DNA from 3 places in the Paenibacillus sp. sgz302164 genome. Region 3 is predicted to be linked to each of the others. Evidence: predicted binding sites of a transcription regulator. Region 3 holds the regulator's gene; each other region holds the start of a gene.
The links. Region 3 encodes Rex, which represses fermentation and respiration genes when NADH is low (regulators of the CRP and FNR family bind a similar motif). Its sites were predicted from a motif close to TTGTGAAATATTTCACAA; they were not measured.

Region 1: AC0LWT_RS22900 (helical membrane plugin domain-containing protein) is a predicted target of Rex. The motif match lies at 1,366-1,383, and genes of this name have one in related genera.
Region 2: AC0LWT_RS04490 (formate/nitrite transporter family protein) is a predicted target of Rex. The motif match lies at 1,127-1,144, and genes of this name have one in related genera.

What each region holds. Positions count from the first base shown of each region.
Region 1 covers NZ_JBVYOL010000014.1:165,955-168,220, forward strand. Annotated here, with positions in the region: gene AC0LWT_RS22895 (NAD(P)/FAD-dependent oxidoreductase) at 1-800, opposite strand, end outside; gene AC0LWT_RS22900 (helical membrane plugin domain-containing protein) at 838-1,272, opposite strand; gene gdhA (NADP-specific glutamate dehydrogenase) at 1,623-2,266, opposite strand, start outside.
Region 2 covers NZ_JBVYOL010000002.1:225,681-227,946, reverse strand. Annotated here, with positions in the region: gene AC0LWT_RS04495 (class II aldolase/adducin family protein) at 1-238, opposite strand, end outside; gene AC0LWT_RS04490 (formate/nitrite transporter family protein) at 235-1,065, opposite strand; gene AC0LWT_RS04485 (PAS domain-containing sensor histidine kinase) at 1,700-2,266, opposite strand, start outside.
Region 3 covers NZ_JBVYOL010000006.1:23,628-25,893, reverse strand. Annotated here, with positions in the region: gene dinG (ATP-dependent DNA helicase DinG) at 1-643, shown strand, start outside; gene AC0LWT_RS11385 (redox-sensing transcriptional repressor Rex) at 640-1,260, shown strand; gene AC0LWT_RS11380 (hypothetical protein) at 1,298-1,672, opposite strand.

The sequences.
Region 1 (2,266 bases), on a different contig from region 3:
CTGCTGCCGACAACCGGATTGCCTTTTACGCCGCCTGTCCAAATAATCGTGCTGGACTCGATCGTGCGGCCGTCTTTCAGCGATACCGCCGTTTTTGTCGCTTCCGTAATGGCAACGCCTGTGATGAAGTTCACGCCGCGTTTCTCGAGGCTCGTTACCGCGCGCTCGATCAGCACTTTCGGGAATATCGGCAGAATGGAAGGACCGGCTTCTACGCAGTACAGCGCAATGTCGTTAAAGTCGATGCCTTTGCTGCGGCAAACTTCAGGAAGTTTGTCGGCGAATTCGCCGACAAGCTCGACGCCGGTCAAGCCGCCGCCGCCGACAACGATCGTCGCATCGGCTTTATTGCCGGATTTTTTGTAAGCGTCCAGACGGGCTTCGACATGCTCGCGAATGCGTTTGGCGTCGGCGGCCGATTTCAGGACGAGGCTGTTTTCTTCCAGTCCCGGAATGCCGAAGTAGTTCGTTTCGCTGCCGAGCGAGACGATAAGCGCATCGTAGCTGTGTACGGCGCCGCTTTCGAGAACGACACGCTTGTCGTTCGGTTTGATTTCTTTAACTCCATCAACAACAATGTTTATATTTTTGTCGCCCAGCAGCTTGCTGAGAGGAAGCGCAACCGCTTGCTCTTCAATTGTGCCTCCTGCAAGACGATGCAGTTCGGTAATAATTTGGTGAGTCGGAAAACGGTTAACAATCGTAATGTTCGCTTCCGCTGCCGACAAATATTTGCGTGCCGTTAAAGCCGTAAGAACTCCGCCATAACCGGCGCCCAGAATCAAAACTTGTTTCGACATGTCCATCCTCCATTATTTGTCAACGAATCCGTTGGTATCAGTTTGCGGTTTTGCGCTCAGCCAGCACGTTCAGGAAAGCTTGAGCAAAACGAAGCGTTTTTTGCACTTCGGGATCTTTCATCATTTTGAGAATAGCGAACAGGCCGACGGTGGAGCTTGCTTCGGCTTTCGAGCGTTCGCCGGCTTCGATAGCCGCTTGCGCGATATCTTTGGCTTTCTCTTGTACCGGTTTGACGAATTCGCCGATTCCTTGCGCAAAATCGTTGATCAGCACTTTATCCGTCGCGATATTTTGGGCAAAATCGTAAGCTTTGGTCATCAGCGTTACCATTTCGGCCAATTTAGGCAGGTTTTCCACCAATACGGTCAAAGATTGCTGAACCTCCGGCTTCAATAACTGATCCAGTACGTCGAGCGATTTTTTTTCTTCCGCGAGGCTTACAGCTACCTCTTGTTGAGCTGTTTGTGACATAAGAAAACGTCCTCCTTTGCGTAAAATTAAAATGTAGGTTGCTGTTTCGATTGTGTTAACCAACCACTCAACGAAAGCCGCATGTCCAGAGGATTGTAACATTTTTCACATATGAGACGGCAAGAATGCCGTTCTTTTTTGAAGGGCATCACAGCTTATTCTCGGTGAATAAATGAAGCGACAACGAACATGGTGTAATCGTCTTTCAACCATCTCTGTTTATTTTACACCTTTTGCGCCTAGAATTAAAATAAATTTTTTTTCTTGTCGAATTAGCGCGGCCGCGAACGTGAAAAATCCCCTCCTGAAAAAGATCATGGAGGGGATTTCCGCAAATTGTATAAATGCGATTAAATGATTCCATGCGCGAGCATGGCGTCCGCAACCTTGATAAATCCGGCAATGTTGGCGCCTACTACGAGATTGCCCGGGTGGCCGTATTCCTCTGCAGCGTTGACGGCATTTCGATAAATATTTTTCATAATATCATGGAGCTTGTCGTCAACTTCATGGAATCTCCACGAGTACCTCATGCTATTTTGCGACATTTCCAGCGCAGACACCGCTACGCCTCCCGCATTTGCGGCTTTGGCGGGACCGAACAGCACGTTCGCCTTCAAGAAGACGTCGATAGCTTCCAAGGTGGAAGGCATGTTGGCGCCTTCTCCGACCGCTTTAACGCCGCCATTCACCAGCAAAGCTGCCGACGTTTCGTCAATTTCATTTTGCGTGGCGCACGGAAGCGCGATATCGCACGGGATCGTCCAAATGTTGCGGCAGCCTTCTACATAAATCGCGTTCGGGTGCTCTTTGACGTACTCGCTGATGCGCACTCTCTCGACTTCCTTCAGTCTCCGAACCGTCTCAAGCTGAATCCCGTCTTTATCATAAATATAGCCGTTGGAATCGCTGCAAGCTACGACTTTCGCTCCCAGTTCGGCAGCCTTTTGCATCGCGTAAATAGCCACGTTTCCTGAGCCGGAAACGACAACGG
Region 2 (2,266 bases), on a different contig from region 3:
GGAACGGGTACTCGCTCGAAGGCTTATGGTGTCCGACTACGGTTCCGTCGGGCTTTACGCATACAATGTCGCGGCGGCTCAGCTCACCCTTGTCAATGCCGGCAGGCGTAATCCACATATCGCCGTTATCGTCGAGAATGGAAATGTTTCCTCCCGAGGTCGTCGTCATCCCGTACCCGTAAATTCGTTCCATCATCATCAAAATTTGATCGGCCGGATGCAGCAGTTCGTCCTTCATGCTTCCTTCCTCCCCGGTTCGCTAATTGTCGTAAAATCGGCGGCGGCGCTGCCGCCTGTTGTTTCCTTTCGGTAAGCCAGTCCGTATATTCCCGCTACAAACAAAGCTCCGCCGATCAGGTTGCCCAAAAAAACGGGCGCAAAATTGCTCGCATAAGCGCTCCAGTTCGACTGCCCGGCGAAGATCGCGGCTGGGATCACAAACATGTTCGCCACCACATGCTGAAACCCGATCGCCACAAACGCCATCGTCGGAAACCAGATGCCGCCTATTTTACCCGCGCCGTCCTCGGCGCCGTAGGACAGCCAAACCGCAAGGGCGACGAGCCAATTGCAGCCGATCCCCGACAGCAGTGCGGCCACAAACGGCTCTTCCGTTTTGACATGCGCCAATTGGGCCAGCTTTTGGACAAAAACCCCCTGTTCGGTCAATCCCGCCAAATGCCCGAACGCGTAGGCGACGAACAGCGCTCCGGCAAAGTTCGCCACCGTAATGACGGCCACATTCCAGGCCGCGCTCCTCAAGCTTATCCGCTTGGCCAGGTAAGCGGCGGGTACCGCCATCATGTTGCCCGTCAGCAGCTCGCCGCCGCCAAGCAAGGTAAGAATCAGCCCGAGAGGAAACAGCGCGGCCCCCATTAATCCGCCGACCCCGCTCCACAAAGGCGGAAACGCGGCACTTACCCTGATGTAAAGCAAAAAGCCGAGCGAAATGTAGGCTCCTCCCAAAAAACCGAGCGAGAGCTGGCGTCCCAGGCTCATATGCGCCTTCTTTTCGCCGGCGGCTGCAGCATATTCCCAAATGGTCTCAGGCTTCGCAAACCCCATACCGCACGCACCTCCAACGAAGCTTTCTCGACCTCAGTATAGAAAAAAAGCGCGCCATAGTATGTGAAAATTATCACAATCATAGACAAGAAAAAAGGATACGGACTCCCGCCGCTGCCACGGGAATCCCGTACTTAAGGACGGTCGTTACCGAAACTATGAGCTGACAGAAAAATCGGCTTCCAGAACTATTCCTATTTCTCAAGCTGCCCAAAAACCCCCGCGTCAGAGGTGAGCGCCACAATCTGCCTGACTGCGCGAAAAAAAACTGCAAAAATACATGATTTTGCGTCCTTGATCGCTGGCTACGAAAAATTGCTGCAAAAGTGCAGGCTTATCGCCAAACACATGGACTCAGATTCACTTTCAGCGAAAATTTCTGCACTTTTGCAGGCTTTTCGCCAAAATAAACGAATTTATCAGGAAAAACCTGCACTTTCGCAGGTTTTCTCCCTATCAAGCTGCTTCCTGCCCAGCTTCGCAGTTCCACGACCTGCGCCAGGACAGGCTCGCACCCGGAAAAAGCGGCTGTCCCCCTAGGTTAGGGTCCCCTCTGGTTCCCCTAGTCCTAACAAAGTGTCTCCTGAGACAGCTTCATAAGCGCCGCTTCTCACTCCGGGACATGTACCCTTGCTTACCTTTTGGGCACAATCAGCGTAATCGCCGTCCCGTTCCCTGCGGCCGAGCTGATTGTCAGCTGTCCGCCGATGCTTTTGGCCCTTTCTTCCATGCTGAACAAGCCGACTCCTTTGGAGCCGCGGTTGCGGATAAAGCCTTTGCCCTCGTCCACAATGCGCGCTTCCACATAAGCGTCGTGGTCGCGGACCTCGACCTGCGCTTCGGACACGTCCGCATATTTGGCGATATTCGTGAGCGCTTCCTGGATCACGCGGTAAATCGCGGTTTCCTCCAGCGCGCCCAGCCGCTTGCGCAAGTTGCTCGTTAATTGGACGCGGATGCCATAATGCTCCGTGTAATTGTCGATGTAGGTTCTGAGCGCGGGAAGCACGCCAAGATCGTCCAAAACGGACGGGCGCAGCTCCCAGGCCAAATCGCGGACCTCCTCGATAATATTGGAGACGGTTTGGCGGATTTTGCCCAGCTCGGGGTTCGCGTCTTCACCGATCAGCCGGTCCATTTGGATCAGCAGAGAGAAGAGGCTTTGACCCACGCCGTCGTGCAGTTCGCGGGAAAATCTCCG
Region 3 (2,266 bases):
TCCCAGAGATTTTCCGACGATTAAAGGCCCTTCCGGGGACGCCGTTTTCATACAAGCACTTATCGATTCTTTAAGCAATGTCGCTTTGGTTACCAACGGCCGAATGCTCGTGCTGTTTACATCCAACCGGATGTTAAAGCAGATTCATGCCGGCATGAAGGAGCGGTTAAAGCCGCATGGGATTACCGTGCTTGGACAGGGCGTAGACAGCGGCAACCGCAGCAAGCTGACCCGCATGTTCCAGGACCACCATTCCTGCGTGCTGCTGGGTACAAGCTCGTTCTGGGAAGGCGTGGACATCCCGGGCGATGCGTTGTCCTGCTTGGCTATTATTCGGCTTCCGTTTCAGCCTCCGAATCACCCGCTCATTGAAGCCAAATGTGAAAATATTAAAAAGCGGAACGAAAATCCGTTTATGAAATTTTCCGTGCCGCAGGCGGTCATTCGTTTCAAGCAAGGATTCGGGCGGCTCGTGCGGCGGGCTACGGATAAAGGAATCGTTATTATTTACGATACCCGCGTTATCGATACGCAGTACGGCAAATATTTTCTTTATTCGCTGCCCGGTCCGAAGATTGAACATATGACGACGGAACAAATGATTCCAAGAATTGAGGAATGGATGGGGGAGGCGCAGCGGTGAAGACACAAAAAATATCCGAAGCTGTAGTCCGCCGGCTGCCGATTTATTTGCGGTTTTTGAACGAGCTGGCGATGAAAAATATTATGACGGTCTCGTCGCAGGATCTGGGGCAAAAGCTCGATTTGAACCCCGCGCAAATCCGCAAAGATTTGGCCTATTTCGGGGAATTCGGCAAAAAAGGGATCGGCTACGACGTCGGCTATCTCATCGAGAAGATCAGGCAGATCTTGAAGCTGGACCGCCATATCCGGGTCGCTCTGGTCGGGGCGGGCAACCTGGGGCGGGCACTGTGCAACTACAACACATATTTGCGCAACGATATGAAAATTGTCGCCGTATTCGACGCGATGCCCGAGAAAACGGGCGAGACGATCAATAATTTGATCGTGCAGCCGACGCACGAGCTGAAAGAAGCGATATCGCGGCTTGGCGTCAGAATCGGCATCATTACGGTACCGGCAGCGGAAGCGCAAAATGTGGCGAATCAATTCGTCGAAGCCGGCATTGAAGCGATTCTTAATTTTGCTCCGGTCATCATTAAGGTGCCGCCCGAAATCCGCGTGCACCATGCCGATTTCACGACCGAGCTGCAGAGTCTGGCCTATTATTTGGACTAGGCCAAGACTCCGGCCGCAAAGGCCCTAAGGGCTCGCGCTATGCGGAAACTTGCAGCAGGACGCAGGGGAAAGCTGCAGAAACCTGCAGAGGAGAAACGAACCAGTGGAAACTCGCGGAAACCTGCAGGAACCCGCAGAAAACTGCAGAAGAGAAACAAAACCCTGCAGAAGCCTCCGGAAGCTGGATCGGCGAAAAACTCGCATGGCAGCAGGCAGTACATTTGCTTAGCAACGTGGAGAAAACCTGCAAAAGTACAGTTTTTTGCTCGCTGATGCGCTGGATACGAAAAATTCCTGCAAATGTGCAGGCTTTTCGCCGCGAACATGGGCTGAGAATCGTTTTTAGCGAAAATTCCTGCACAATCGCAGGCTTTTTGCCGAAATGAACCATTTCTGCTGAAAAAGCCTGCACTTTCGCAGGTTTTTTCTGTGCCAGGCTGCTTGTTCCAACGCCGTAACCCGTACAGGAGAGAGCCGTAGGTTACTGAAGAGTGATTGTGCCCCTTTTGGTTCCTCTACCCCGTTACTTTATCAACAGTCTGGTTTTCTACCCGTAATATGATGCGTCTCTCCAATGTATGTTTTCTCAGCAGCCTATATTTTAACGAAAATAATGTACTCGTTTCCAACTTTTACGCTTTTAAAGCTTGAAATTGTTTCAGTAGACGATTGTTTTCATTCTGTGGGGGTAACGTCTACGGCGTCATGGGAGTTTTGTAGTTTTTTCCGGCTGTCGAGCCAATTCGTTTCATTGGCGCGAAGTGCCGTCTTTGGGCGGACGGCAAAAAGAAGCGGAAACCGGTGAAAGTTCGGTTTTAAAACCGCTCCTGATTGCGAAGGTCAACAAACAAATACGCGATCTTGTGCGCACATCTAACGTACTGTAGCCATTCAATTCGACGCTGAGAGCGGCTATCGCAGAGCGTTAACAAGCGGCTCGTAAAACAACGCAAGCAGCGCACAAGCGCACGTTCCAGAGCGCAAGCAGCGCACAAGCGCCTCACTC